4 regions of the Streptomyces sp. NPDC001231 genome follow, and region 1 is predicted to be linked to each of the others. Evidence: riboswitches for the same ligand, from Rfam matches in the RefSeq annotation. Region 1 holds a riboswitch; each other region holds the start of a gene.
The links. Region 1 has a riboswitch for cobalamin ahead of ACFY3J_RS21095 ((2Fe-2S) ferredoxin domain-containing protein). Riboswitches for the same ligand answer to the same signal wherever they lie in the genome.
Positions count from the first base shown of each region.

Region 1 (7,337 bases):
TTGCAGCGGATGCGAGGAGCGCTATGAACACCAACAGTGAGCTGGAATGGTTCAAGAGCAGCTACAGCGGGTCCGAAGGCGACAGCTGTGTGGAAGTCGCCCTCGCTCCCGGAGCCGTGCACGTACGCGACTCCAAGCAGAGTGACGGGCCGCGATTCGGGGTCGCCTCCTCGACGTGGGCGGATTTCCTCGGTTTCGTGGCGGAGTAACCGTGTGTTGTGGGCCGCAGCCTCTCGCTGCTGCACCACTTCACGGTCTGGAGGGACGGACGACGACCTCGCTGCCCAGTGGTGTGTAGCCGGCTGCGAGGAAAGCCCGAAGGGATCGAGCGTTGCCTGGGGCGACAGCGGCGAAAACCGGCTCACCGGCGGGGAGCAAGGTGAGCGCGTCACGCAGGAGGGAGCGACCGAGCCCAGCCGCACTGCTACCAGGGTGGTTGAGTTCAATGCTTATCTCGCGCCGTCCAGCCAGGCCGTCGGCCAGTGTGACAAGGCCGCGTTCATCTCCGTAGACACGGACGTCGGTACGCAAAGCCCGAGCACGGCGAACACGTGGGTGGTCATCGACATCAAGACGTTCGGGCAGGCGGCGAGGGGCCGGCGAGCCACGCGCGACGAGTGTGACGTCGACGCTGTCGATCCACCCCTCGCGACCGGCGAGGTAACGCAGGAAACCAGGAGCCATTGAAGCCCCGTAACCGTCTGGTCCGTGAGCCTGGACGTCGGAAGTGGACAGGGCGGTGGCGATCACGGCGTGCCCGGTGAAGGCGACCGAGCACTCCAGCCCACCCGGCAGGGGCGGAAGAACTGTTACGCGGCCGTCTGCAGGCGGGAAGCGTCCGTCGGCAGCATTGAGGAACATGCCCAGCAGTGGGTGAGACTCGGCCATGACGGTCCACCCTACGAGGGGCTGTTCGCCGTGGCAGCCACACCCGTTGGGTGAAGCGCCGGCAGGCCGTGGGCCAGGTCGGCCCGAAAGCAACGATCGCTCAGTAGCCGCCCAGGAGGGTCCGTACCCTGCGCAACGCCTCCGGGCCCGCGGTGCTGTGACAGCGGGTGGGTTCGGCGGGGCGGCGGCCCCACAGCAGCAGGACGCGGGTGGCCGCGTCGCTCTTGAGCGTGGCCGGGCCCTCGGGGGCGGCGAACCGGATCGTGCCGCCCTCGGCGTCGGCGGTCACCACGATGTCGTCCGTGCCCGGGGTGCGCAGGCGGCCCTCGACCCGTCCCCCGGGCCCCAGGTCCAGACCGGCGCGGCCCCGGACCAGCAAGGGACGGCCGACCGACACCACGCTGTGCTCGGTCATCCACGGCTCGCTGAGGGACTGCACGGCCGTCCGGTCGTCGCCGGTCAGGTCCCAGCGGTGGAGGATCATTTCCTCACGCATGTGTTCCGCGAAGAAGGGGACCTTCACGGAACGGCCGGTCCACATCACCTCGGTGTCCGGGGAGAGGTCCTGCGCGGCGGCCGCGGCGATCTCGGTGAGCTGTTCACAGTTGGTCATGAACGCCGCCCAGAGCTCGGCGTCCGACATCCGCCGGTAGGGAGCCTCGCGCTCGAAGCTCCTGGTCTCCACCGGTGTGCCGGCGAGGAATGCTCGCAGCACGCGGGCCAGTACCTCGGCGTTCCCCGTCTGGTGGACCAGGACGTCACGCACCGTCCACACCTCGCACCACGTGCCGTCGTCGGGCCTTCGGCCCTGCACGGCGTGGACGAAGGGAGCCAGCTCGGGCAGCGTGTCGTCGACCTCGGACGGGATCACGGGCCATGGGTATCCCGGTCGAGCCGTCCGTCGAACCGGCGAGCGTCCGATCGGAGGCATGACGCCTCGGAGCAGGGGGCCGAGCGCGTGGGCTCGTCCTCCACGGGTACCCGTCAGCGCGTACGGCGGTCTGACGACCGTACGACGAAGAGCCCGGACGCGCGCATGCCCGAACTGCCGGATGTCGAGGGATTCCGCGAGGTGCTGATGACCTGCGGCCGGCAGCGGTGTGTCACGGACGTCGAGGTGCGGGACACCGGGGTGCTGCGGGGTGTCAGCGCGCAGCGGTTCCGGAGGGGGCTGAAGGGGAGGCGTCTGGGGGAGGGGTGGCGGCACGGCAAGTGGTTGTTCGTGCCGGTGGATGACGGCGGTCGCGTACTGGTCTGGCATTTCGGTATGACGGGATCGTTGCGGTGCTGTGCCCCGGACGAGCCCCTCGCACCGCACGACCGCATCGTGCTGACGCTCGACGACTCCCGGCACCTGCGCTACCGCGATCAACGCAAGCTCCAAGGTGTGCAGTTGGCCGACGACGCACAGGTCGCACGGATCACGGACGGTCTGGGGCCCGACGCCCTCACACTGAGCGGAGCGGAATTGCGGAAGCTGCTGTCGGGACGACGGCGTGCCATCAAGAGCGCGCTGATGGACCAGTCCGTGATCGCGGGCCTCGGGAACCTCCTGTGCGACGAGATCCTCTGGCGGGCCCGGGTGGCACCGCGGACCCCGGCACGGGACCTGAGTGATCCGCGCTTCGGCGTATCCACGCGGGGATGGGCCGGGTCCTTGAGACATCCGTGCGCGCCGGGTGCGTGCCACCGCGTCGTTCCTGGCTCACCGGGCACCGGGACGACCGCGAGCCGACATGTCCTCGCTGCGGGTGGCCCCTGTGCTCGAACCGCGTCGGCGGACGCCGCACGGTCTGGTGCCCCCAGTGCCGGCAATGAGCGAAGCGACCGTTCCCCAGTGAGCGAACGGCAATGGGATGATGGTCGGCGACATAAGGCGACGGCGGTCCGAGGAAGCCGGTGTGAATCCGGCGCGGTCCCGCCACTGTGACCGGTGAGCGAGTTCCGGAAGGCCACTGCCCCCGCCCGGGGTGGGAAGGCGGGACGAGTGACGACCCGGGAGCCAGGAGACTCATGCGGTCGCCTCCTCGATCGACACCGGGGCGGATCTCCCCGGGAGGGGAGTGGTGCGGCGTGTCCGAAAAGCCGACGGACGAGGCGCCGGACGGTGCCGTGGCGGGGAGCGGTCCGGTGCCGTGCCGGGTCGTCGTGTGCCGGGACTGCTGCTGCGGCAGCCCCAAGGTGGCCGGGGTCGATCACGCGGCGCAGACCGCGCGGCTGCGTGCGGAGGTGCCGGTGCGCATCTCCGACTGCCTCGACGTGTGCGAGCAGGCGAACGTCATCGTGGTCCAGCCGTCCGCCGCGGGCCGGACCGCCGGTGCGCGACCGGTCTGGCTCGGGCTCGTCAACGATGCGGACGCGACCGAGGACATCGTCGCCTGGGTACGCGCCGGTGGCCCGGGAGTGGCTCCCCTGCCGGACATCCTCGACCTCTACGCCATCACGCCGCCACGGCGTCCCACGGACTCCTGAGGCCCGCACGCGCGGGGAGGTCCGCACGCGCGGGGAGGTCCGCACGTGCGAGGAGGCCGACCGTCGTCACCGGCCGGGAAACGGGCGGGCCTCGGCCGGTGTGACTGCCTCGCCGGCCTGTACGCCGTGCAGGATCTGGGCGAGCACCTCCGCCCCGCGTACCACCCGTGGCCCCGGCCGGCCAACTGCTCCGACAGCCCGAGTTCGGCGACGATGTCGGTCGCGGCGGGCAGCAGGGAGACGATGCACATACCTCGACTGCAGGAGGCTCCAGGACCCGAGGACCGCGCGGATCCGCCGATTCCGACGCCCGGTGTGCACGGCGTGCACGGCATGCACGGCGTGATCGCGCCAACGCGCACCAGGAACTCGGTCGCCGACCGGCGCTCCAACCGCACGGGGGCTACGGCTACCTCGGCGAGTACGGCCTTGAGAAGATCGTCCGTGACCTGCGCGTCCATCAGAACCTGGAAGGAACCGACGAGATCATGCGTGTCATCGTGGCCCGCGGCCGGACGGAGGCGTTCGGATGACCGCCGCCGAGGAACCCGTCCTGTTCCACACCGACGGGCGGGCCGCCCACATCACCCTCAACCGGCCGAAGGCCCTCAACGCCCTCAACCGCGAGATGGTGCGCCGTATCGACGAGGCGCTGACGGCCTGGGAGCACGACCCGGCCGTGGAGACCGTGGTCATCACCGGCGCGGGGGAGCGCGGCCTGTGCGCGGGCGGTGACATCCGCGCCATCCACGACGACGTCCGCGACCGGGACGGCACCGCCTCGGCCGCCTTCTGGCGCGACGAGTACCGCCTCAACGCCCGTATCGCCCGCTACCCGAAGCCGTACGTCGCCGTCATGGACGGCATCGTGATGGGAGGCGGCGTCGGCGTCTCCGCGCACGGCAGCGTCCGGATCGTCACCGAGCGCTCGCGGATCGCGATGCCGGAGACCGGTATCGGCTTCGTCCCCGACGTCGGCGGCACCCATCTGCTGGCCCTCGCCCCAGGGGAACTGGGCACCCATCTCGCGCTGACCGGTGCGCAGATCGGCGCCGGCGACGCCGTGCTCTGCGGGCTCGCCGACCACTACGTGCCGTCAGCGGCCCTGCCGGCCCTCGTCGACGACCTCGCAGGCACGCCCGTACGGGAGGTGCTGGCGCGCCATGCCCGACCGCTGCCGCAAGGGGAGTTGGAGGCGCAGAGGGAATGGATCGACCCCTGCTATGCCGCCGGGACGGTCGAGGACATCCTGGGCCGGCTGTTCGACCACGGCGAGCCCGCCGCCAAGGAGGCGGCCGAAACCCTGCTCACCAGGTCACCGACCGCCGTGAAGGTCACCCTGGCCGCCGTGCGCCGCGCCCGCCGTCTCGGATCGCTGGAGCCGGTCCTCGACCAGGAGTACCGCGTCTCCTGCGCCGCCCTGAGCAGCCCCGACCTGGTGGAGGGCATCCGCGCCCAGGTCATCGACAAGGACCGCGACCCGCGTTGGTCCCCCAAGACCCTCGCCGAGGTGACCGACGCCGACGTGAACCGCTTCTTCGCCCCGCTCGGCGACCGTGAACTGGGCCTCGCCGGCCCTGGCACCACCGCGGAGGCGGCCCGGTGAGCAGGACCGTGGCGTTCATCGGACCCGGGCACGTGGGCGCCTCGCCCGTGGCGTGACGACCACGCGGTCACGCCGGTGCCGGGCGGCCGTCGGCGGCGACGGGCCCCTCCTCGGCCACCCCGTGACGAAGCACCTGCGCCGAACCGAGCAGCGCCTCGACCACCTCCTCCAGGTCGAGTCGCTTCTCGACCGAGCGCAGGTGCGGCAGCCGCGCCGCGGTGCTGACCCGGGGAGGGTGCTGGGCCTGATGGCGCTGTCGGTGGAGGGCCGGCCCGCCGCCGTCCGCATATCCGTTCGTGCTCGACCGGCACGCCTGGCCCTACGGCAAGCCGCGCGGGCATCTGCCGCGGGGCAACCCGATCTGAGAGGCGCTCGCCGGCAACGTCGAGGTGGTGGTGGCGTTCCTGGGGCCCAGCGCCTACATCTCGCCCGACCACTACGCCAGCCGGCCGCACTTCCCCACCTGTGCCTGTGCGGCCGTGCACGTCATGGGACGGCCGCGGCTCCTGGACGATGTGCGCGCCCTGCGCCTGCTGGTCGACCTGATCGAGGATCAGGAGAGCAGGCTCGCGCCGAAGCGGCCCTGGTCGCTGCCACGTCGGGCGAGTGCGCTGTTCGACGAATATCTCCGGCTCATCCAGGGGTTCGAGATTCCGATCGGGCGCATCGACGGCGTGTACAAGCTCGGCCAGAACAAGTCCCCGGTCGACATGACGGCCCAGGCGAGTGCCTTCCGGGAGCGCGGCACGGACAGCATGGACCGGCTGGCCGACTACATCGAGCGGCACAACAACCTGTCCGGGCCGGAGCCCGGCCACGACGCGGCGAAGCCCGCGGACCAGGCGGACTGACCCGGCACACGACGGCAGGACGACGACGGCGCCGCCTCTTCGGAGGCGGCGCCGTCGTCGTTCACTTCTGCGGGGCGACCCCCGCCAAGCCGTGGCGCAACAGGGCGAAGGCGTGGTCGGCGTCGGCCACCGCTTCGGAGTAGACCTCGTCCGCGGACCGGCCGGCGACGATGCGCTGCCAGTTCTCCGACGCCAGGATGCGTTCCGTGGCGATCACCTGGCCGGCCAGCAGGGCCGCGGTGATCTCGCGGCCCGTGTCGAGCGCGTCGACCAGGGTCCGGGCCAGCGCCTCCTCGGCCTGGGCCAGGTACTGGCTGACGCGCGCCACGAGACTCGGCGTGGAGTAGACGAGGCTGTGGAAGGCCAGGACGCCCTCGTCGTCGTTGAGCCCCGTGATGGGATCCCGCGCCGCCAGCCCGTTCAGGAAGTGCTGGTGCAGGGCGTCGATCGCGGTCATTCCCGGGGGCCGCTCCGCCACGACGGAGCTGCTCACCGTCTGATGGTCGGCGAACCGGTGGACGACCAGGTCTTCCTTGGTGGGGAAGTACTTGAACAGCGTGGGTTTGGAGACCTCGGCCACGGCCGCGATGTCGACGACCGAGACCTGGTCGAACCCGTGCTCCAAGAAGAGCGTGATCGCCGTATCGGAGATCGTCTCTCGCGTTCGCTGTTTCTTGCGCTCCCGCAAGCCCATCGGCGCATTCACCAGGCCATCCTAGCACATCTCTTACCCAGGCAATCAGATTACCGAGTCTGTGAATTGACTTGGTTAATTTATCTGCTCCAGTGTCCGCCAGCGGAACACGGACGGGACGGGTCACCGCCCCTGGTGTGACGGAAGGGCGTCAGGGCACGGCACAGTCAACAGCGGCCTCCACGGAGAGGTCGGTGCGCTACCGGTGGTGGGGGCTGGGGGTGATCGCCCTGGCTCAGCTGATGGTCATGCTGGACATGACCATCGTGAACATTGCGCGTCCCCGGGGCCCAGCAGGACACCGGGATGTCGGACGCGAGCCGGCAGCGGGTGGTGACCTCCTACATCCTCGCCTTCGGCGCACTGCTGCCGCTTGGCGGACGAGTCGGCGATCTCGTGGGCCGCATGCGCGTCTTCGAGGGAGTCCCGGGCCGCACATCTCGGACGCACGCGTCCACGACCGTCAGCCGGCGAGCGGCTCCGGCAGCGGCCGGGCGTGCAGGACGTCGAGCCGGGACACCGCCCGCGTCATTACGACGTACAGCCGGTGCAGACCGCGCGGCTCGGACTCGACGATCGCGGCCGGTTCCACCACGACGACATGGTCGTACTCGAGGCCCTTGACGACCGTCGCGGGCAGCACGCTCACCCGGGCGGCCGTGCCGACCTCCTCGGCGGTCGCCGGCTCGATGCCCGCCTCGCACAGGGCCGCCGTGGTGGCGGCCACCGCGTCGTCGGCGGCGATGACGGCGACCGACCCCTCGCGTTCGAGAGCCGCGCGGACGGCGGACACGGTGGCGGCCGACGTGTCGTCGACCGCGCTGAC
Region 1 covers NZ_JBIAXS010000016.1:189,241-196,577, forward strand. The annotation lists gene ACFY3J_RS21070 (helix-turn-helix domain-containing protein) at 1-27, shown strand, start outside; gene ACFY3J_RS21075 (DUF397 domain-containing protein) at 24-209, shown strand; gene ACFY3J_RS21080 (hypothetical protein) at 433-687, shown strand; gene ACFY3J_RS21085 (maleylpyruvate isomerase N-terminal domain-containing protein) at 989-1,759, opposite strand; gene ACFY3J_RS21090 (Fpg/Nei family DNA glycosylase) at 1,925-2,818, shown strand; cobalamin riboswitch at 2,778-2,901, shown strand; gene ACFY3J_RS21095 ((2Fe-2S) ferredoxin domain-containing protein) at 2,962-3,360, shown strand; partial or broken gene ACFY3J_RS21100 (acyl-CoA dehydrogenase family protein) at 3,744-3,893, shown strand; gene ACFY3J_RS21105 (enoyl-CoA hydratase/isomerase family protein) at 3,890-4,966, shown strand; partial or broken gene ACFY3J_RS21110 (FMN-binding negative transcriptional regulator) at 5,350-5,817, shown strand; gene ACFY3J_RS21115 (TetR family transcriptional regulator) at 5,879-6,523, opposite strand; partial or broken gene ACFY3J_RS21120 (MFS transporter) at 6,706-6,928, shown strand; gene ACFY3J_RS21125 (HelD family protein) at 6,975-7,337, opposite strand, start outside.

Region 2 (7,337 bases), on a different contig from region 1:
GCAGCGGACCGGCCGACGCGACCAGTTCTTCCGCGAGCACGGTCGCCCGGCGGCCCTCCGCCCCGGACCGGCTCGCGATGGTGCCGCCGGTTGCCACGACCTGGATACGACGCATGGACCCTCTCTCCGCAATCGATTGCGCAGAGGCTATGCAAACGATTGCGTCCGGTCAATGGGTGGCCGCACACTTGTCTGGCCGGACGGTTCGGGGATGTGCGAAGCTCAAGGGCGCGACGCGGGGGCGCCCACGGGTTCCGACAGGAGTCCGGCGGAACCCGAAGCCCCTCGATAAGCACAGAAAAGCGCTGAGAAGCACCGAGACGAACCGAAAAGAGGGGCAGCGAGCGTGGATCGCCAGGGAGCGCGGGCGGGGGCAGGCACACACACCGGTCGTGCCCCGGTCACACTCGCCCAGATAGCCCGGCAGGCGGGGGTCCACGTCTCCACGGTGTCCCGGGCGCTGAGCCCGGACGAGAGCGTACGGGGCGGGGTGGCCACCGACACCGCCACACTGATCCGGGCGCTCGCCGAGGAACTCGGCTACCAGCGGGACCCGGCCGGGGCGGCGCTGCGCACCGGCCGCTCCCGGATGCTGGGCGTGCTCGTCCCGAGGCTGACCGACATCGTGCTCGCCACGATCTACGAGGGCATCGACGCGGCCGCGGCGGCCGCCGGCTACCACACGGTGGTCGCCAACACCGGTGACGACCCGGAGCTGCAACGGCGCCGGGCCGACGCGCTGCTGGCCCGGCGCGTCGACGGCCTGGTACTCGGCGACGCCCGTTCCGACTCCGACCTCGTCGCCGAACTGGCCCGCCAGCACATCCCGTTGGTGCTGGTCTCGCGCCGGCTGCCGGGCCGGATCTCGGTGACCACCGACGACGTCCTCGGCGGCCGGCTGGCCGCGGAACACCTGCTGGAACTCGGCCACCGACGGGTCGCGGTGGTGGCCGGAGAGCCCTACGCCAGCACCGGCGTGGAGCGCACCCAGGGCTTCCTCGACGCGTGCGCCGAGGCGGGCCTGCCGGTACCCGAGAGCCACGTCGTACGGTCCCGCTTCGACGTGCCCGGCGGCCGGGCGGCGGCCGAGCGGCTGCTGGCCCTGCGGCCGCGGCCCACCGCCGTCTTCGCGGTCAACGACTTCGCGGCGATCGGCGTGATGGCGGCGGTCCGGGACGCGGGCCTCACGGTGGGCCGGGACGTGGCGATCGTGGGCTACAACGACGTCCCGCTGGCGGCGGCCCTCCCGGTGTCCCTGACCTCCGTGAGCTCCCCGATGTACCGGATGGGGGAAGTGGCGGCGACGACGCTGGTCAACATGCTGAACGGCAAGCCGGGCCGCTCCCGGCGGCTGCGCCCCGCCCTAGTGGCCCGCGCCTCGACCCTCGGCGGCACCCCGCTCACCCCGGAGGGGTGACGCGGCCAAAGCCCCCGCCTCGGGGACGGGCCCCCGGCCCGCGACCGTGCTCCCCCGCTGCCGCAGCACTCCCGCCGTGGCGGCCGCGACCACGCAGCAGGCCACGGGGAGGAAGAAGGTCAGGTTCAGCGGGACCAGGCGGGTGAGCCAGCCGATGACGGCCGGTCCCGCGAGCATGCCGAGGTATCCGAGTCCGGCGACCTTGGAGACGTTGGCGCCGGCGGCATCGGCGTCGGCGTGACCGGCGGCGCTGAAGAGTTGGGGAACGCAGCCGGAGAGCCCCGCGCCGAAGAGCGCCCAGCCGGCCAGGGCGAGCGGAATCCAGGGCGACAGGGCGGCCGCCGCCATGCCGACGGCGGCGACCGAGGCGCCGTAACGCAGGATCGCGGCGGGGCCGAAGCGGGCCGAGACGCGGTCGGCGAGCAGGCGGCCGATGGTCATCGTCGCGGCGAACGCGCCGTAGGCGAAGGCCGCCGTGCTGTCGGAGGCGCCGAGGACGGTCCGCAGGTGCAGCACGCTCCAGTCGTTGGCGACCCCCTCGCACAGCATGACCATCAGCGCGAGGACGGCCAGGATCCAGATACGGGTACGAGCCGGGGCCGCCTGCCCGGCCGGTCCGCCGGACTCGGTCCCGGCATCCGCGGCCGGTCCCGCGGCGGTGGGCAGCAGGCCCGGCGCGGCGCACACGGAGACCACCACTCCCAGCACGGCCGCCGTGCCGAGCGTCGCCGCCGGGGTCCAGCCCGCGCTCGCGACGGCCGCACCCGCGAGGGCGGCCACCACGCCGCCGACGGAGAACGTGGCGTGGAACGCGGACATCACCGGGCGTCCGTACGCCTTCTCGACCTGGACGGCGTGGGCGTTCATACTCACGTCCAGGCAGCCGTTGGCGAACCCGAGCACGATCAGGGCTCCGCCGAGCATCCACGGCTCGGAGGCCAGTCCGGGCAGCGCGAGGGCGGCACTGCACAGGACACCGGAGGCGGGCACGACGATCCGGGTGCCGAGGCGGTCGGCGACCGGGCCGGCCAGCTGCATCCCCACGAAGGCGCCCGCCCCGAGCAGGAGCAGGAAGCCGCCCAGGACGGCGTGGCTGACGCCGACCCGGTGCTCGATGGGCGGGATCTGCACGATCCACATCCCCAGCAGGGTCCCGTTGAGGATGAAGTACGTGAAGGTCGCCAGACGCGCCGCGCGAAGTGTTCGCTCCATGGAGCGAACGTATCGAACATGAACCTTGTTTGAAAAGCGCCGCTTCTCACAGTGTTCCTGTTTGCTGGCGCATGGTGTTCAATCGCCGCATGGGGAACACGGGCCGTCTGAGGCAGATCACGGACGCGGTGCGGGAGGCGGGCAGCCTCGGCGTCGGCCAGTTGGCCGAACTCACCGGGGCCTCGGAGATGACCATCCGCCGCGATCTGGAGGCCCTGGCCACCCAAGGTGTGCTGGAACGCTTCCGGGGCGGCGCCCGGACCCTGCTGCTGCGCGGCGAGGAGCCCCCCTTCCCCCTGCGCGCGCAGGAGGGCACGCGGGTCAAGCAGCGCATCGCCGCGGACGCGGCCGCGATGATCGCCGACGGGGAGACGGTCGTCCTCGACAGCGGCACCACCTGCCTGGAAGTGGCCAGGGCACTGCGCGGCCGGCGGGTGACCGTGATGCCGCTGTCGCTCCAGGCCGTCGACGCGCTCGCCGACAGCCCCGGGCAGACCACCCTCCTCGTGCCCGGCGGCCGGCCGCGTCCGGGCGAGGGGGCCCTCACCGGACCCCTGACACTGGCCTCGCTGGCGGCTCTGCGCTTCGACACCGCTGTCATCGGCTGCTGTGGGCTGACCGCACAACAGGGCCTGACCGCCTACGACTTGGACGACGCGGCGGTGAAGCGGGCCGCGATCGACTCCGCCCGGCGCGTGCTCGCCGTGGCCGACGGCGCCAAACTGTCCCGTACGGCGCACGCCTTCGTCGCGCCGGTCTCGCGACTGCACACCCTCGTCACCGACGATTCCGCGCCACCGGGCGAGGTCGACGCGATCCGCGCCGCGGGCACGGCCGTCAACACCGCGCGACAGGAGTGAAGTTGACCAGCCGAGTCACTCTCGTCTCGCCCGCGACGAGCCCGTCGCTGCGGCAGGCCCGGTTCGACGACGGCGACTCGATCGACGACGGCGGGACGGCCAGGGCCCGTTCGGCTGCCGGGTCACTTCCCGCGGCCGCCCGCGTGCTCCTGTCCCCGAGCGCGCGCTGCCGGGAGACCGCGTCGGCGCTCGGCCTCGACGGCGTGGCGGTACGGGAGTTGGCCGGTCTGGACGCGGGCCGCTGGCGGGGCCGGACCCTGGAGGAGGTGATGGCCACCGAGCCGGAGGCGGTGGGTCGCTGGCTCGCCGACCCCGACCGCGCGCCGCACGGCGGGGAGTCGGTGCGGGACGTGTGCGAGCGGGTCGGGCGCTGGCTGGACAGCGCGCGGGACACCGACGGCCGTACGCTCGCGGTGGTCGAGCCGGAGGTCGTACGGGCCGCGGTCGTCCATGTGCTGGGCCTGCCCGCGGCCGGCTTCTGGCGGCTGGACGTACCTCCGTTGACGGCAACGGAGTTCAGTGGACGGGCCGGCCGCTGGAATCTGCGGCTCGGACAGCCGCTGGCGGCACCCTGAGGAACGCGACAGGGCCCCCGGACGGTTCCGAAGGGCCCTGTCGTGCACCGAAGGGGTCAGTGCGCGGCCGGGACCGCGCGCCCGGTCGTGGCCGTCACCGGCCTGGGGTTCAGTGGACGGGCCGGCCGCTGGAATCTGCGGCTCGGACAGCCGCTGGCGGCACCCTGAGGAACGCGACAGGGCCCCGGACGGTTCCGAAGGGCCCTGTCGTGCGCCGAAGGGGTCAGTGCGCGGCCGGGACCGCGCGCCCAGTCGTGGCCGTCACCGGCCTGGGGTTCAGCATTCGCCCGGCCAACTCGCCGAAGAGCAGCCCGAATCCGCCCCACAGGACGGTCTGCGTGGCCAGGGCGGAGAGCCGGAACCGCCACAGCAGGGTGGCCGGGAAGTCCGCCGGCACCTCGTTGACGGTGGGCAGGAAGGCGTACGCCAGCCCGATCACCACGGCGAAGGCGGCCACCGCGGCCACCGTCGCGTACCACGTGCCCAGCGCGGGCGCGAGGCGCTTGCCCAGGATGGTGGCGGCGATCGCGAGGAGGATGCTGAGCAGCATCATCAGGAAGTACAGGGTCGTGCGCTTGCCGATGGTGTCTTCCTGGCCGACCGCGGGCGGGTTGGCCGGGTACTTCAGGAACGGCACGACGTACACGGCCAGCAGCGCGCAGCCGGACAGCAGCAGCGCGGTCGCCCGCGGGGAGAAGCGGCCCACGCGGCCCAGTGCGAAGCAGAAGGCGAGCGCGGCGATGCCGCCGAAGGCGACCCCGTAGACCAGGACGCCGGTGGCGAGACCGGCGGTGGACTGGAGGGAACGGGAGACGACTTCCACCTCGTCATGAGAGTGGGAATGGGAATGGGAGTGCGCCTCCTCGAGGCCGATCGCCTTGTCGACGAACGGCTCCCCGAGGAAATAGGCGACGGCCAGGGCGAGCACACCGGCGGCAAGGCCGGCGAGCATGCCCCGTACCAGAAGGTTTCTTACCGTTGCGGAGTTCATGAGCGTGCGGTGTCCCTCGCCTCAGTGGCAGGGGAAACCGAGCAGGTGGCGGGCGTCGTGCACCCACTCGTGGACGTCCGTGCCGCTGAACACGGAGGTGGCGCCCTGCTCGGCGCCGACGAAGTAGAGCAGGACCAGCATGAGAACGCCGAAGAAGACCGCCCAGGGAGCTATCGCCTTCAGCGGCAGCGTGGCGGGAACGGCGGGGGTGGCGGTCGGCTGAGCGACGGTCTGCGCCATGGCAGAACCTCCTCTGGGAGTTCGCGTCCCATCTCGGTGGTGCACAGGACGACAGCCACGGGTCTGACTCACGAACACCCCGGGGGGCGTTCGCATACAGTGGCGCGACCGTGCCGGATTCCCACCGGCTTCCGTCGTGCCGTCGTCGATATCGCACAGACGGTATCGCGTGCCGCGCGCCCGGCCAAGACCGCGACCACGGACGTGATCTTCTCCACCGAGCCGCCTCCACCTGCTCACGGATCACCTCACCATCAGCGCGGCGGGCCCCGGCAGCCGTGTATCAGACACTCCGGCGCTGTGGCAGGATGCGCGCGGGCAAGCTCCGCGCCACCGCCCGCCGCGCCAGTCGATCCGCACGCACCACCCCGGAGGGACGAGCCCCGTGCTCACGTCGTACGCCGCCCACTTCGACACGCCCGCCGGGTACCTGGACTTCGCACGCTTCGGGCCGCCCTCCCGGGACGCCGTCACCGCCACCGCACGCGCCCTGGAGGCGTCCGCCCGCGCCGACCACACCACCGTGGACGCCCTGATGCGCGCGGAGGAGACCGCGCGGGACACGGCCGCCCGCCTCGCCGGCACCGACGCCCGGCACACGGTGCTCCTCCCGAACGCGTCCACCGGTCTGTTCCACGCCGCGCTCGGCATCAGAGAGGGCGTGGTCCTCGCGCCGCGCTCCGACTTCCCCGCCAACCACTACCCGTGGCGCCGCTCCGCGGATCTGGGCCGGGCTACGCCGCGCTGGATCGACCCCGCACCCGGCTCCGGAGTCACCCCCGATCTGGTCCGCGCCGCGCTGACCGACGACGTCGTGGCCGTGTCGGTCAGCGCCGTGGACTTCCGCACCGGGTTCCGTGCCGACCTGGCGGCGCTGCGCGAGGCGATCGGGCCCGACCGGCTGCTGATCGTGGACGCCATCCAGGCGTTCGGTGTCGCCTCCCTGCCCTGGGACGCCGCCGACGTGGTGGTCGCGGGCGGCCAGAAATGGCTGCGCGCCGGATGGTCGACCGGCTTCGCCACGCTGTCCGACCGCGCCCTGGAATCCCTGGAGCCGGTCCTCACCGGCTGGACGGGCGTCGAGGACGTCGGCCTCTTCGACGGAGCGGAGCACCCGCCCGCCCCGGACGCACGGCGGTGGTCGATCACCAATCTGAGCCCGGTGACGGCCGCCGCGTTCGCGGCCGCGCTGGACCTGGTCGAGCGGCACACCGTCGCCGCGATCGAATCCGCGATCGCCACACGGATCGCCGAACTCACCGAGGTCGTCGAGGCGTGCGGCGGCCGCGTCCTCTCCCCCGCCGACCCGGCGCGGCGCGCGGGCATCCTCTCCTTCACCCTGCCGGACCACGATCCGTGCCTCGTCGCCAAGGCGCTGCACGCCGAAGGCGTCACCGCGACCGTGCGCACCGACTCGCTCAGGCTCTCCCCGCACGCCTCGACCCCGGCGGAGGCAGCCGAACGGGTCGCCACCGCACTGTCGTCCCTGGGGAGTTGAACCCGCGGGTCGGCGACACCTTGAACCCGCGGGTCGGCGACCTCCTTTCCGTCAGGCGGGGGCGGGCTCGGGCTCTGCCTGGGTGGTGAGCCGGCCGGCCCGGGCGAGCGCCGCGACCGAGGCGGCGCAGACGAGTCCGGTGGCGGTCAGGGCCGTCCAGGTCATCCAGAGGGCATGGTGCCGCTGGGCGAAGTCCCACAGCGCGCCGGTGACGAGGTTGCCCAGGGTGATGCCCAGGCCGGAGACGGTGTTGTAGAGCCCGTAGTAGGTGGCGACCAGGCGGTTGCCCGACAGGGCGACGACGGTGTCCATCTCGAACGGGTAGACCACGGCGGAACCCACCGCGAGCAGGACCACCGCGGTCACCAGCGCGACCAGCGCGGCTCCTGAGGAGCCGTGCGGGGCGAGCGCGAGCGGCAGGAAGGCCAGCCCCATCACGGCGAGTCCCCGCACCAGCGCCTGGCTGGGTCGCCACCGCTGCTTGGCCCAGCCGGTCAGGCGCAGTTGGCCGACGACGGCCACCGCGGCGGAGACGATGAAGAGC
Region 2 covers NZ_JBIAXS010000012.1:44,309-51,645, forward strand. The annotation lists gene ACFY3J_RS16580 (asparaginase) at 1-115, opposite strand, end outside; gene ACFY3J_RS16585 (LacI family DNA-binding transcriptional regulator) at 347-1,417, shown strand; gene ACFY3J_RS16590 (MFS transporter) at 1,364-2,629, opposite strand; gene ACFY3J_RS16595 (DeoR/GlpR family DNA-binding transcription regulator) at 2,719-3,489, shown strand; gene ACFY3J_RS16600 (histidine phosphatase family protein) at 3,492-4,064, shown strand; gene ACFY3J_RS16605 (CbtA family protein) at 4,288-5,055, opposite strand; gene ACFY3J_RS16610 (CbtB-domain containing protein) at 5,077-5,295, opposite strand; cobalamin riboswitch at 5,332-5,474, opposite strand; gene ACFY3J_RS16615 (aminotransferase class V-fold PLP-dependent enzyme) at 5,681-6,793, shown strand; gene ACFY3J_RS16620 (MDR family MFS transporter) at 6,845-7,337, opposite strand, start outside.
Region 2: another riboswitch for cobalamin. It lies ahead of ACFY3J_RS16610 (CbtB-domain containing protein); the one in region 1 lies ahead of ACFY3J_RS21095 ((2Fe-2S) ferredoxin domain-containing protein).

Region 3 (7,337 bases), on a different contig from region 1:
TCGATCGCCGCCGCGAACCTGTTCACCCGCAACATCTACAAGGACTTCCTCCGCCCGCACGCGACGCCGAAGGAGGAGACCCGGGTATCCAAGATCGTGTCGCTGCTGGTGAAGGTGGGCGCGCTGGTCTTCGTCCTGACCATGGACAAGACGGTCGCCATCAACTTCCAGCTGCTCGGCGGCATCTGGATCCTGCAGACCTTCCCGGCCCTGGTCGGCGGCCTGTTCACCCGCTGGTTCCACCGCTGGGCGCTGCTGGCGGGCTGGGCGGTCGGCATGGTCTACGGCACGGTCGCCGCCTACGGGGTCGCCTCGCCGACGCAGAAGCACTTCGGCGGCTCGGCGAAGGAGATCCCGGGCATCGGCGAGATCGGCTACATCGGTCTGACGGCGTTCGTGCTCAACGCGGCCGTCGCGGTGGTCCTGACCTTCGTGCTGAGGGCGGTCAAGGCGCCTGAGGGCGTGGACGAGACCCGGCCGGATGACTACACGGCGGACGCCGGCGACCCGGACGTCGAGGTGGAACTCCCGCCGGCCACGGCGGCGGCCCCGCGCTGACAACCGGGAGGGGCACCCCACGGGCCGCCGGAGAAATCCGGCGGCCCGCCGCCGTGCCCGTGCGGCACACTCTGGCGCATGGACATCGTGATCCGGCCGGTGGAACCCGGCGAGTACGGCACCCTCGGTGAGATCACCGCCCAGGCCTACCTCCGGGACGGGCTCCTCGACTTCGGTGAGAGCGACGAGTATCTCGGCGAGCTGCGGGACGTGGCCAAGCGGGCGGCCGCGGCCGAGGTACTGGTGGCGGTGGCGGACGGGAAGGTGCTCGGCGGCGTGACCTTCGTCCCCGGCACGGGCCCCATGGCCGACCTAGCCGGTCCCGGGGAGACCGAGATACGGATGCTCGCGGTCGCGCACACGGCGCGAGGCCGAGGCGTCGGCGAGGCCCTCGTACGGGCCTGTCTGGACCGGGCACGGGCCGTGGAGGGCTGTGTCCGCGTGGTGCTGTCCACCCAGAGCGCCATGCACACCGCCCACCGCATCTACGAGCGCCTGGGCTTCGTCCGCACGCCGGGCCGGGACTGGAACCCCCTCCCGCACCTGGACGACATCATGCTGCTCACCTACGAGTTGACATTCTGACACGTTCCTGAAGCGACACGGCACAACATATGGGGGTGCCCGACTCACTCAGCACAAGATGTATGCTCGTGCTCACTGTCGCCGCAGGGGAATCCGGTGCGAATCCGGAACTGTCCCGCAACGGTGTACTCGTGCGCGTATGCCCCCATGGGCCGCCACGAGCGTCAGTCCGAGGACCTGCCGACAGTGCGCCCGGCCGTCCGGTCCGGGTGCCCTGACGTCCGGGCTTCGTGGAATGGGCCGGTGGACGCGGCGCCGCGTGCGCTCGTGTGCTGCCCCCTGCCCTCGGCGAGGCCCCGTGCCGAGCGAGGGAGAGCTCCACGTGACCATCGCGCCAGCAGACCCGGTTTCAGCCACAGCTCCGGAAACCGACGGTCCAGGTGCCGTACTGCTGCGGACCCTGACCGAGCTGACCGCCGACCTCCCCGACGCCGACCCCGGCCGGGTCGCCGCCGCCGCGCTGCGCGGCCGGTCGGCGCGGGCCGACGAGGCCGAGTTGCGCGAGCTGGCCACGGAGGCGGCCGCCGGGCTCATCTCCGAGGACCCCGCCTACTCCCGGCTCGCGGCCAGGCTGCTGACCCTCGCCATCCGCGCCGAGGCCGCCTCCCAGGGCGTCGTGTCCTTCACCGACTCCGTCGCCGTCAGCCACCGCGAGGGCCTTCTCGCCGACCGGACCGCCGAGTTCGCGCGCCGGTACGCCGACCGCCTCGACGCGCTGATCGACCCGGCCGCCGACGACCGCTTCGGCTACTTCGGCCTGCGCACCCTGCACAGCCGGTACCTGCTGCGGCACCCGATCACCCGCAAGGTGATCGAGACGCCGCAGCACTTCATGCTGCGGGTCGCGGCGGGTCTCGCGCAGGACGACACCGCGCGGTCGGTCGACGAGGTCGAGGCGCTCTACGGGCTGATGAGCCGCCTCGACTACCTGCCCTCCTCCCCCACGCTCTTCAACTCCGGTACGCGCCACCCCCAGATGTCGTCCTGCTACCTGCTCGACTCCCCCAGGGACGAGCTGGACTCGATCTACGAGCGCTACCTCCAGGTCGCCAGGCTGTCCAAGCACGCCGGCGGCATCGGCATCGCCTACTCCCGCATCCGCTCCCGCGGTTCGCTGATCCGCGGCACCAACGGGCACTCCAACGGCATCGTGCCGTTCCTGAAGACCCTGGACGCCTCGGTGGCCGCCGTGAACCAGGGCGGCCGGCGCAAGGGTGCCGCCGCGGTCTACCTGGAGACCTGGCACTCGGACATCGAGGAGTTCCTGGAGCTGCGCGACAACACCGGTGAGGACGCCCGCCGGACGCACAACCTCAACCTCGCGCACTGGGTTCCGGACGAGTTCATGCGCCGTGTGAACGCCGACGGGCAGTGGTCGCTGTTCTCCCCCGCGGACGTGCCGGAGCTGACCGACCTGTGGGGCGAGGAGTTCGACGCCGCGTACCGCGCCGCGGAGGCGCGTGGCCTGGCCAGGAAGACCATGCCGGCCCGCGACCTGTACGGCCGCATGATGCGCACCCTCGCGCAGACCGGCAACGGCTGGATGACCTTCAAGGACGCCGCCAACCGCACCGCCAACCAGACCGCGCAGCCGGGCCACGTCGTCCACTCCTCCAACCTCTGCACGGAGATCCTGGAGGTCACCGACGACGGCGAGACGGCGGTGTGCAACCTGGGTTCGGTCAACCTCGGCGCGTTCGTGGCCGGCGGTGACATCGACTGGGAGCGGCTGGACGAGACCGTCCGCACCGCCGTCACCTTCCTCGACCGCGTGGTGGACATCAACTTCTACCCGACCGAGCAGGCGGGCCGCTCCAACGCCCGCTGGCGGCCGGTGGGCCTGGGCGCCATGGGTCTTCAGGACGTCTTCTTCAAGCTGCGGCTGCCCTTCGACTCCCTGGAGGCGAAGGCCCTGTCCACCCGTATCGCCGAGCGGATCATGCTCGCCGCGTACGAGGCGTCCGCCGACCTCGCCGAGCGTGACGGCCCGCTGCCCGCCTGGGAGAAGACCCGTACGGCCCAGGGGGTGCTGCACCCCGACCACTACGACGTCGAGGTGACCTGGCCGGAGCGCTGGGCGGCCCTGCGCGAGCGGATCGCCGCCGTCGGCATGCGCAACTCGCTGCTGCTCGCCATCGCCCCGACCGCCACCATCGCCTCGATCGCGGGCGTGTACGAGTGCATCGAGCCGCAGGTCTCCAACCTCTTCAAGCGTGAGACGCTCTCCGGGGAGTTCTTGCAGGTCAACTCGTACCTGGTGAACGATCTGAAGGCGCTCGGCGTCTGGGACGCCCGCACCCGCGAGGCGCTGCGCGAGGCGAACGGCTCGGTGCAGGACTTCGCCTGGATCCCCGAGGACGTGCGGACGCTGTACCGCACGGCGTGGGAGATCCCGCAGCGCGGCCTGATCGACATGGCCGCGGCCCGCACCGCGTTCCTGGACCAGTCCCAGTCCCTGAACCTGTTCATGGAGACGCCGACCATCGGCAAGCTCTCCTCGATGTACGCCTACGCCTGGAAGCAGGGCCTGAAGACGACGTACTACCTGCGTTCCCGCCCGGCGACCCGCATCGCCCGCGCCGCCCGGGCCCAGGCTCCCGCCACCGTCCCCGTCCAGCAGACGGCACCGGACGCCGACGCGATCGCCTGCTCCCTTGAGAACCCCGAGTCCTGCGAGGCCTGCCAGTGATGACCAGCACCAACCGACGCCAGAACCTGCTCGACCCGGGCTTCGAGCTGACCCTGCGCCCGATGCGCTACCCCGACTTCTACGAGCGCTACCGGGACGCCATCAAGAACACCTGGACCGTGGAGGAGGTCGACCTCCACTCGGACGTCGCCGACCTCGCCAAGCTGAGCCCGGGCGAGCAGCACCTCATCGGCCGGCTGGTCGCGTTCTTCGCGACGGGCGACTCGATCGTCGCCAACAACCTGGTGCTCACGCTCTACAAGCACATCAACTCCCCCGAAGCGCGCCTGTACTTGAGCAGGCAGCTGTTCGAGGAGGCCGTGCACGTCCAGTTCTATCTGACGCTGCTGGACACCTACCTCCCCGACCCGGAGGACCGCGCCGCCGCCTTCGACGCGGTGGAGAACATCCCCTCCATCCGGGAGAAGGCCGAGTTCTGCTTCAAGTGGATGGACTCGGTGGAGAAGCTGGACCGGCTGGAGACGAAGGCGGACCGCCGGCGCTTCCTGCTCAACCTCGTCTGCTTCGCCGCGTGCATCGAGGGCCTGTTCTTCTACGGTGCCTTCGCCTACGTCTACTGGTTCCGCAGCCGCGGTCTGCTGCACGGTCTGGCCACCGGCACCAACTGGGTGTTCCGCGACGAGACGATGCACATGTCCTTCGCCTTCGACGTGGTCGACACCGTGCGCAAGGAGGAGCCGGACCTCTTCGACGACGAGCTCCAGCGGCAGGTCACCGACATGCTGCGGGAGGCCGTCGAGGCCGAACTGCAGTTCGCGCGCGACCTGTGCGGTGACGGCCTCCCGGGGATGAACACCGCCTCGATGCGGCAGTACCTGGAGTGCGTCGCCGATCAGCGCCTGACGCGCCTCGGCTTCGCTCCGGTGTACGGCTCCGAGAACCCCTTCTCCTTCATGGAGCTCCAGGGCGTTCAGGAGCTGACCAACTTCTTCGAGCGGCGCCCGTCGGCGTACCAGGTGGCGGTTGAGGGCACCGTCGACCTGGACGAGGACTTCTGAGCCTCGTCGCGGCTCTCGCGGGCCTCCCGGTCCTCGTGGGCCTGACGGATCCGGCGGTCGGCACGTCGGTCGTGGACGATGCCGATCACCGACGGCAGGACCATGAGGACCAGGAGTCCCAGGACGGCGAGCGTCGAGATCAGGCCTTGCAGCTGTGTCGTAGTCATGGACACCACTGTGGCGCCGGACGCTCCTTACCGTGAGTGGCAGGACTGCCGTACATCTTCAAAATCCTGCCATCGCGGGGGCACACTGGAGCCATGCTGAAGAACGTGGCCACCGTGCTGCTGGACGGAGTGCACCCCTTCGAGCTCGGCGTGGTCTGCGAGGTGTTCGGACTCGACCGCAGTGACGAGGGGCTGCCCGTGTACGACTTCGCGGTCGTCTCCGTGGAGGGCCCGGCGCTGAGCACCCACGTCCCGGGCCTCACGATCTCGACACCGCACGGCCTGGACCGGCTGGAGGAGGCCGATCTGATCACGGTGCCGGCCGCCGACGCCGCCACCTCGCGCGACTACCCGCCCGAGCTGCTGGACGCGCTGCGCCGGGCGGTGGACCGGGGCGCGCGGGTGCTCAGCGTCTGCTCGGGCGTCTTCGTGCTGGGTGCCGCCGGTCTGCTGGACGGGCGGCGCTGCGCGGCGCACTGGAGGCACGCGGACGAACTGGCCCGGCGCTTCCCCCGGGCGATGGTCGAGCCGGACGTGCTGTACGTGGACGCGGACCCGGTGATCACCTCGGCCGGCACCGCCTCCGGTATCGACGCCTGTCTGCACATCGTGCGCAAGGAACAGGGCCCGGAGGTCGCCAACAAGATCGCCCGGCGGATGGTGGTGCCCCCGCACCGCGACGGCGGGCAGGCCCAGTACATCGAGCGGCCGCTGCCGAAGTCCTCCTGCGACACGGTCGGCGAGGTGCTGGTCTGGATGGAGGAGCACCTGGACCAGGAGGTCACCGTCGAACAGCTCGCCGCCCGCGCCCATATGTCGCCGCGGACCTTCGCCCGCCGCTTCCAGCAGGAGACGGGAACCACTCCGTACCGCTGGCTGCTGCGCCAACGCGTGCTGCTGGCACAGCGGTTGCTGGAGGCGACGGACGAGACCATGGACACGATCGCGGACCGTACGGGGTTCGGGACCGCGGCGGCGCTGCGGCACCAGTTCGTCCGCGCGCTGGGCACCACCCCGAACTCCTACCGGCGCGCGTTCCGGGGCCCGCAGGCCGCCTGAACGCGCGCCGTGCCGCTCACGTCACCTGAGCACCGGGCGCACCAGCATCTTCTGCGGGCGCAGGGTGATACCGACCCGGGGCGTGCCGTCCGACCCGGGAACCTCCTCGAAGCGGAACTTCGTCGCCACCGCGGCGGTGAACAGGCTCAAAAGCGCCATCGAGAAGTGGTCGCTGGGACACTTGCGGTTGCCCACACTGAACGGGCTCATGGCGTATTTCGGTACGTCCTTGGCGCGTTCCGGAAGCCAGCGGTCGGGGTCGAACTCCAGGTTGTCCGGATACGAGCGCCGATCGCGCTGGACGGCGTACGGGCTGTAGATGATGTCCGCCCCGGCCGGAATGCGATAGCCACCGAGTTCGGTCTCGGTCACCGCCCGCCGCGTCAATACCCATACGGCGGGCCGCAAACGCATCGTCTCCACGATGACATTGTTGGTGTGCGTGAGCTTGCGGACGTCGTCGAATCCGACGGGACGGCCGCCGGTGACGGATTCGACCTCCGCACGGATCCGGTCACCGTGTTCCGGGTGTATCGCGAGCACCCGGAGCAGCCACATGATCGTGGCGCCCACCGTTTCGCTGCCCGGGGTGAGTATCGCGACCACCTGGTCGTGGATCTCCTGTTCCCCGATGGGCTCGCCATTGTCGTCCTTCGCCGTCAGCAATGCCGTCAGCAAATCGTCCGGATTCCGGCCGGACGCCCGGCGCTCGGCGATGATCTCGTCGACGAGGAGATGCAGATCGGCCAGCGCGCGGTTGAATTCGCGGTTGGCCGGCAGCGGCAGCCGGTACAGCGGCCCGAGCGGCACCACCATCCGCTGGTACATCCCGCGGAAGACGGTGGCCAGCGCGTCGCACAGCCGGTCGGCGCACTCGTCCATGTACTGGCCGCGCAGCAGGCAGCGGGCCGCGATGCGCACGGCGATCCGGAAGGCCTCCGAGGCGCAGTCGATCGTCTCCCCGGGCCGCCAGCGCTCGGTGAGCGCGTGCGCCTCCTCCTCCATGACCGGCCCGTAGGCGGGGATGGCGTCGAGCCGGAAGGCGGGCTGGATGGTGCGGCGCTGGCGCCGGTGCAGCGCGCCGTTGGAGGTGGCCACCCCCTCCTTGCCGACCAGGCCCTCCAAGGACTCCCACAGCGGGCCGGAGATGATGTAGTCGGGGCTGAGGGCCACCGCGCCGGTGAGGGCGGGCGTGGTGACGGCGTACACCGTCTTCGGGCCGAGCTTGAGCCGGACGACGTCGCCGTGGTCGCGCAGCTG
Region 3 covers NZ_JBIAXS010000038.1:16,986-24,322, forward strand. The annotation lists gene mctP (monocarboxylate uptake permease MctP) at 1-558, shown strand, start outside; gene ACFY3J_RS33480 (GNAT family N-acetyltransferase) at 637-1,143, shown strand; cobalamin riboswitch at 1,189-1,343, shown strand; gene ACFY3J_RS33485 (ribonucleoside-diphosphate reductase subunit alpha) at 1,466-3,832, shown strand; gene ACFY3J_RS33490 (ribonucleotide-diphosphate reductase subunit beta) at 3,832-4,851, shown strand; gene ACFY3J_RS33495 (hypothetical protein) at 4,764-5,018, opposite strand; gene ACFY3J_RS33500 (helix-turn-helix domain-containing protein) at 5,112-6,077, shown strand; gene ACFY3J_RS33505 (cytochrome P450) at 6,099-7,337, opposite strand, start outside.
Region 3: another riboswitch for cobalamin. It lies ahead of ACFY3J_RS33485 (ribonucleoside-diphosphate reductase subunit alpha); the one in region 1 lies ahead of ACFY3J_RS21095 ((2Fe-2S) ferredoxin domain-containing protein).

Region 4 (7,337 bases), on a different contig from region 1:
GCAGACCCGCGCCCATGGTGAACCAGCCCATGGCCAGCATCTGGAACGGCATCCACGGTCCCACCCCGCCGGTGAGCAGCGCGGAGGCGAACATCGTCACCGAGCCCAGGACGAACCCGAAGCCCGGCCCGAGCACCCGCCCGCTCAGCACCATCAGGAAGAACATGGGCTCGATGCCGGCCGTCCCGGCCCCGATCGGGCGCAGCGCGGCCCCCGTCGCGGCCAGCACACCGAGCATGGCGACGGCCTTCGGGCCGAGGCCGGACTCGGAGATCGTCGCGGTGACGACGGCGACGAGCAGCACGAGCAGGCCCGCGAACAGCCAGGGCGCGTCCTGCGCGTGCGCGCTGAGCGACGAGGCGGGCGGGGCGAGGAACGGCCAGCCGAACGCGGCCACGCCGACCACGCTGACCAGGGCGAGCGCGGCGAGGGACCGGGGGCCGAGGCGGACGGCCCGCACCCGAGCGCCGGCACGGCGCACCTTCGCGTCGGCAGGACGGGTCCTGGGGCCCGGAGAACGGGTCTCCGCGTCGGCGGAACGGGCCGTCATGCCAGCGCCTCGCGGACCTGGGCGGCGGTGAGCCACCGCTGCGGGGCCAGGATCTTGGTGACCTGCGGGGCGAAGGAGGGGGAGGACACCACCACTTCGTCCGTCGGACCGTCGGCGATCACCTCGCCCTCGGCGAGCAGCACGACCCGGTGGGCGAGTTCGGCGGCCAGTTCGACGTCGTGCGTGGCGAGCACGATGGCGTGTCCCGCGGCGGCGAGCGCGCGCAGCAGGGCGACCAGGCGGGTCTTCGCGCCGTAGTCGAGACCGCGGGTCGGCTCGTCGAGCAGCAGCAGGGGCGGGCGGGCGGCGAGCACGACGGCGAGCGCGAGCGCCAGCCGCTGGCCCTCCGACAGGTCGCGGGGGTGGGTGTCGTCGCCGACGCCGGGCAGCAGCTCGCGGACCAGGCCCCGGCAGGTGCCGGGCGCGGCGTGTGCGTCCTGGTCGGCGGCCGCGCACTCGGCGGCGACCGTGTCGGCGTACAGCAGGTCGCGCGGTTCCTGCGGGACGAGCCCGACCCGGCGTACCAGTTCGCGGGGCGTCGTGCGGTGCGGGACCGCGCCGCCCACCCGGACCCGCCCGGCGGACGGCTGGACCAGCCCGACGAGCGAGCCGAGCAGCGTGGACTTCCCGGCGCCGTTGCGGCCCATGAGGGCGACGGTCTCGCCGGGGGCGACGGACAGGTCCACGTTCCGCAGGGCCTGGACGCCGGCGCGCCGGACACCGAGGGAGTGGACCTCGGCCACGGGCGCGCCCGCCGGGACGGGCTCGGGGGCGGGGCCGCGGCGCAGCCGCCACCGGGGTGCCGGACGGGGCGCGGGGACCGGGAGTGCCGTGGCCGGCGCCGACCCGGAGCGCACGGGTTCCCGTCCGTCCAGCCGTTGCCGCAGACCGGCGGCCCGGCGGCGGGCGTCCCGCACGGTCAGCGGCAGCGGGGACCAGCCCGCCAGCCGGCCCAGGTCCACCACCGGCGGGTACACCGGGGAGACGGCCATGACGTCCGCCGGGGGCCCCAGCAGCGGGGCGGCGCCCGGGGCCGGCAGCAGGACGACCTGGTCGGCGTACTGGACGACCCGTTCCAGGCGGTGCTCGGCCATGAGGACCGTCGTGCCGAGGTCGTGCACGAGCCGCTGGAGGACGGCGAGGACCTCCTCGGCCGCGGCCGGGTCGAGCGCCGAGGTCGGCTCGTCCAGGACGAGGACCTCGGGGTGCGGGGTGAGGACCGAGCCGATCGCGACCCGCTGCTGCTGGCCGCCGGACAGGGTGGCGATGGGGCGGTCGCGCAGGTCGGCCAGGCCCAGCAGGTCCAGGGTCTCCTCCACGCGCCGCCGCATCACGTCCGGGGCCAGGCCCAGCGACTCCATGCCGTAGGCGAGTTCGTCCTCCACGGTGTCCGTGACGAAGTGCGACAGCGGATCCTGGCCGACGGTGCCGACGACGTCGGCGAGTTCACGGGGCTTGTGGGTGCGGGTGTCCCGGCCGGCCACGGTGACCCGGCCGCGCAGGGTGCCGCCGGTGAAGTGCGGCACCAGCCCGCTGACCGCGCCGAGCACGGTGGACTTGCCGACGCCGGACGGCCCGACGAGGAGGACGAGTTCACCCTCGGGCACCTCGAAGTCGACGCCGCGGACGGTGGGTTCCACCGCTCCGTCGTAGGTGACGGAGACATCCTCGAAGCGGATCACGACGGCTCCTTGGGGGCGGGACTGGCGGGTGCGGCGAACGCGGGGGCCAGACCGAGGAGTACGGCGGCGGCGGGCCACAGGGGAAGAGTGGGCGGGACGAGCGGGACCACGCCCGGGTGCAGGGCCTGGGGATCGCGGGCGGCGGCGAGCGCCAACAGGGCCGCGACCAGCATGCCCGACCCGGCGACCAGACAGGAGCGGAGGTTCCAGGAGTCCGGGCGGTAGCGGGTGCGCGGGGAGCGGCGACCGCCGAGCCACAGTCCGGACAGGGCGGCGGCGACCCCGGCGAGCAGCACCGGCAGGCCGTAGGTGCCGCCCTCGGCGGTGAGCAGTCCGTACGTCCCGGCGCAGACGCCCAGCAGACCGCCGAGGGTGAGCGCGGCAGTGGTCCGGCGGACCGCGGGGGCGACCTCGGCGGTACGGCCGTAGCCGCGGGCGTCCATCGCGGCGGCGAGGGCGACGGAACGCTCCAACGCGCCCTCCAGGACCGGCAGTCCGACCTGCACCAGCCCGCGGACACCCCGGTCGGGGCGGCCCCGCAGCCGGCGGGCGGCCCGCAGGCGCCGCCCGTCGGCGACCAGGTGCGGGGCGAAGGTGAGCGCGACGACGACGGCGACCCCGGTCTCGTACAGGGCGCCGGGCAGGGACTTCAGCAGCCGGGCGGGCGCGGCGAGGGCGTTCGCGGCGCCGACGCAGACCAGCAGCGTGGCCAGCTTCAGACCGTCGTACAGGGCGAAGACGACCGCCTCGGCCGTGACCCGGCCGCCCAGGCGGATGCCCTGCGCCCAGTGCGGCAGGGGGACTTCGGGAAGGGAGACGATCACGTGCGAGCCGGGAATGGGCGAGCCGAGCACGACGGCGAAGACGAGGCGGATGACGAGGACGGCGAGGGCGAGCCGGACGAAGGCGGTGTAGGACCGGGCGGACGGCGTGTCGGGGCGGCAGCTCACCACGACGTAGCCGGAGACCGCCAGCAGCAGGCCGAGCAGCAGGGGATTGGTGGTGCGGGTGGCCGCGGTGCCCAGGGCCAGCGCCCACAGCCACCAGGCGCCCGCGTGGACACCGGCGGAGCCGCGGGCGGGTGCGCCGCCGGAGCGGCCCGCCCGCCCGCGGTCCCGCACGGCGTCAGGCATCCCTGCGCCGCCGCGCCTGCCAGACCGCCGCCGCGCCCAGTACGACCACCACGGCACCTCCGGCGAGGAGACCCACCGAGGGGCCCTCCTCGCGCGGCTCGTCCGCGGCCGGCTGCTCGCTCCCGCCCGCCGTCACCTGCTCGCCGCAGCCCTTCTGCGGATAGCCGGAGATGGCGCACAGCAGGGCGTTGGCGTCGTACCGCAGCGGTTTCGCGACGGCCGCCAGGGCCTCCGCCGTGGTCGCGTCGGACGGCACCCGGGCGCACACCGTGCGCGGCGCCGGCGGGGTCTCGCCGGCCGGGGCGTCCGCCTGGACGCCGAAGTCGAGGACGAGCGCCACCCGCTTGCTGCCCTTCTCGGCGGGCGTCTTGACGCAGATGGCCTCGAAGTCGGCCGTCCCGCGCGGCTTGCTCGCGTCCTGGGAGTCCTCGCTCACCGAGAAGCGGAAGCCCTGGACGTCGCCGTCGGACGGACGAGCGGTCGACGGGCCCTCGGTGGCGTACGTCCACTTCCCGCCGTCGCGGTCCCAGAAGGACCAGTACCGGTAGCCGGTGGCCTGCGCCTGACCGGCACCGGCCACCAGCAGGAGCGCGGCGGCGAGCAGCGGTGCGCCGAGCGCCCGGAGGCCGCGTGTCACGGCTGCCCCTGCTTCTTCCGGCCGCTCAGCAGGAACCCGATGCCGATGCCCGCGACGAGGAAGACGCCGACGGTCCACCAGACTCCGTAAGTGGAGTTGTCCTTAGCGATGTCCCCGGCACCCTCCTTGCCGACGGACTCGGGGGCGGGCCCGGTCGCGTTGAGCCGCTCGACCAGGTCGACACCGCCGAAGTCATGCGGGTCGGCGTCGGCCGCGTACGCGGCGAAGACGAGCTGGGCGTAGGCGGCGGGTCCGCTCTGCTTGGCCCACGCCTCGGAGTTCTTCTCCAGCCACTTCAGCGGCTTCTGCGCCTGCGCGGGCCCGCTCTGCGCGGCCAGGGCGACGACCGTGTCGGCGGTGTTGCCGAAGTCGGGCTGGTCGGTGGCACCGGGGAGGGAGGAGGTGAGGTGACCGTCCTTGGCGACGGCCTGCGTGAGGTACGAGGCGCCGTTGGCCGCGGCCCGGTCGGGGCTGGGCTTGCCCGAGTCCTCGCAGCGGGCCTCGGCGCCCTTGGCGTTGCCCTTGGGGGCCATGCCCTGCCCGAGCGCGGCGACGACGGCGGCCGCCGTGGCGTCCGCGTTGGCGGCGAGCTTGCCCTTCTTGTCCGGCTGGTAGGCGAAGGAGCCCGCCCCGTCGCCGGAGCACGGCAGGGCGAAGGTGAGCAGGGCGTCGTAGGGGGACTTGCCGTCCTTGACGACGCTCTCCGGCTTCTGCCCGACGGCGGCGAGCGCGCCGATCACGACCGAGGTCGAGTTGGTGTCGCTGGGCCCGCCGGGCGTGTACCCCCAGCCGCCGTCCTTGTTCTGCACGGACTTCAGCCAGGACACCGCCTTGCCGGTGACCGTGTCGTGGCCGCCGAGCGCGGCGAGGGCCTGCACGGCGGCGGCGGTGCTGTTGGTGTCGACCATCAGCTTGGCGTCGCAGGCCTTGCCCGGCTCGGCGCGGAAGGCCGCGAAGGAGCCGTCGGCGCACTGCTGTCCGGTCAGCCAGTCCACGGCCTTGGCGGCGGGCCGCACATCCACGGTGTGCTGCGCGAGCAGCGCCAGGGACTGGCGCCAGACGCCGTCGTACTGGGGGTCGGTCGTGCCGTAGAGCCCCGCCGGAAGAGCCGGCGACGACGGGGACGGGCCGGCGGACGTGTCTGCGACGGCGGGGGCCGCGCTGCCGATCACGGCGACGGCGGCGGCCAGGGCCGCGGCGCTGCGGCGGAAGTTCATGATCGGCGGGTGCCTCTCCCTGCGGGGAGCCGGACAGCACGGGACACCCCGGCGGCTCGGCTCCGTATACCTCGACGGTGCGATGCGCCGGCGGACTGCCGACACGCATGAGCCGGTCACGTCCCGTCCCGGGCATTCCGGCTCGCCGCCCTCGCGGGACGGCTCACGGCTGCGGGTCAGCGCCGGATTTCCACCGGCTTCCCCCCGAACGGGTGTGATGACGACCCGGTCACTCTACCGGCCTACCGGAAAGGCCCCGAGGGGTGGCCGATGCCCGTCTCGTCCGGCGCGGGAGAAACTGAAAAAATCTTCGGATTGGGGGGTTCCATCCGGTGCGGGAGGATTTATTCTGTAAGTGGCCTACGAGGCGAGTGAGGGAGTTCAACCGGAGTAGCCGACTTTGGCGAGACGCTACGGCATCCGCTGAGGCCGACGTCGACGGTCGGGCTGAGAGGCCGGAAGGTAGCAGTCGGACCCGAAGGCGACCCCCATTACCTGATCCGGGTAATACCGGCGAAGGGAACCCGTCTCGTAGGTCCTATTCGTGCGCCACGGCGGGCGTGGTCAGGTCGATCAGACGGCATGCCGTCCCTATGTCGGCCTTCGCCTGGGCGAGGGAGGCGCGGCCCGAGAGCCAGGTGATCAGGGCCGAGAGCCAGGTGTGCTCGATCACGCGGACCGCGGAGAGCTGCTCGGCGGTGGGCTCCTCCAGGCCCATGGCGTCCAGGATGATCGCGGTGGTCTGGCGGGAGACCTGGTCGACCTCCGGGCTCACGCTGCGGTCCGCGAAGGTCAGCGCGCGGACCATCGCGTCCGCGAGGTGGGGGTCGCGCTGGAGGGCGCCGAAGGCGCGCATCAGGGTCTCCGCCACCCGCTCGGCGGCGCTCTCGCCGGCCGGCGGGTTCTTGCGCAGCGTGCCGTGCAGGCGCTCCAGCTGGTCCTGCATCGTGGCGACGAGCAGGTGGACCTTGGACGGGAAGTACCGGTAGAGCGTGCCCAGGGCCACCTGCGAGGACTCCGCGACCTCCCGCATCTGCACGGCGTCGAAGCCGCCCCGGGCGGCCAGTTGCGCGCTCGCGCGCAGGATGCGGCGGCGACGGGCCTCCTGCCGCTCGGTGAGGGGCGGTGAGGCCGACCGGGAGGTACTGGCTCGCGCAGGCATGGATCCCGTTCCGTGACAGTCGGTGAGGCAGGGGCCGGCAGGGGGACCGGACCGCGGGCGGTGGCGCGGGCCGTGGTGCGAATCACCCGATCCGCTGCTCACAGCGTGGCTACCTGCCGGTAGATTCGGAGCCTCCTGAACGATCAAGTCTGAAACTTGTTCTAGATTAGCGTCCCGACGTAATCTCGCGGGACAGTGCAGCCAGAAGGGGGGCCGGAGTGACCGCTGAGCCCAGTCAGGCGGGGTCCCCGGCGGACCTGGCAGTGGACGGCGAGCGACCGCTCGGCATAGCGCTCCTCACCTACAAGGGAAACCCGTTCTGCGGCGGCCAGGGCGTCTACGTACGCCACCTCTCGCGCGAACTGGCCCGCCTCGGTCACCGGGTCGAGGTGATCGCCGCCCAGCCCTACCCCGTTCTCGACACCCTCGACACCCTTGGTGAGATCGCCGGCGACGGCCCCGACGGCCGGCTGCGCCTGACCGAGCTGCCGAGCCTGGACCTCTACCGGCAGCCGGACCCCTTCCGCACCCCGAAGCGCGACGAGTACCGCGACTGGATCGACGCGCTGGAGGTCGCCACCATGTGGGCCGGCGGCTTCCCCGAGCCGCTGACCTTCTCGCTGCGCGCCCGCCGCCATCTGCGCGCCCGGCGCGGGGAGTTCGACATCGTCCACGACAACCAGACCCTGGGATACGGGCTGCTGGGGGACGTCGGCGCGCCGCTGGTCACCACCATCCACCACCCCATCACCGTGGACCGGAAGTTGGAGCTGGACGCCGCCGAGGGATGGCAGCGGCGCTGGTCCGTACGGCGCTGGTACGCCTTCACCCGTATGCAGAAGCGCGTCGCGCGCCGGCTGCCCTCCGTGCTCACCGTCTCCGGCACCTCCCGCCAGGAGATCGTCGACCACCTCGGCGTGCGCGAGGACCGCGTCCACGTCGTGCACATCGGCGCC
Region 4 covers NZ_JBIAXS010000001.1:58,984-66,320, reverse strand. The annotation lists gene ACFY3J_RS00330 (ECF transporter S component) at 1-550, opposite strand, end outside; gene ACFY3J_RS00325 (ABC transporter ATP-binding protein) at 547-2,232, opposite strand; gene ACFY3J_RS00320 (CbiQ family ECF transporter T component) at 2,229-3,365, opposite strand; gene ACFY3J_RS00315 (SCO2322 family protein) at 3,358-4,002, opposite strand; gene ACFY3J_RS00310 (prenyltransferase/squalene oxidase repeat-containing protein) at 3,999-5,219, opposite strand; cobalamin riboswitch at 5,329-5,457, opposite strand; TPP riboswitch at 5,583-5,758, shown strand; gene ACFY3J_RS00305 (TetR family transcriptional regulator) at 5,758-6,381, opposite strand; gene ACFY3J_RS00300 (glycosyltransferase family 4 protein) at 6,600-7,337, shown strand, end outside.
Region 4: another riboswitch for cobalamin. It lies ahead of ACFY3J_RS00310 (prenyltransferase/squalene oxidase repeat-containing protein); the one in region 1 lies ahead of ACFY3J_RS21095 ((2Fe-2S) ferredoxin domain-containing protein).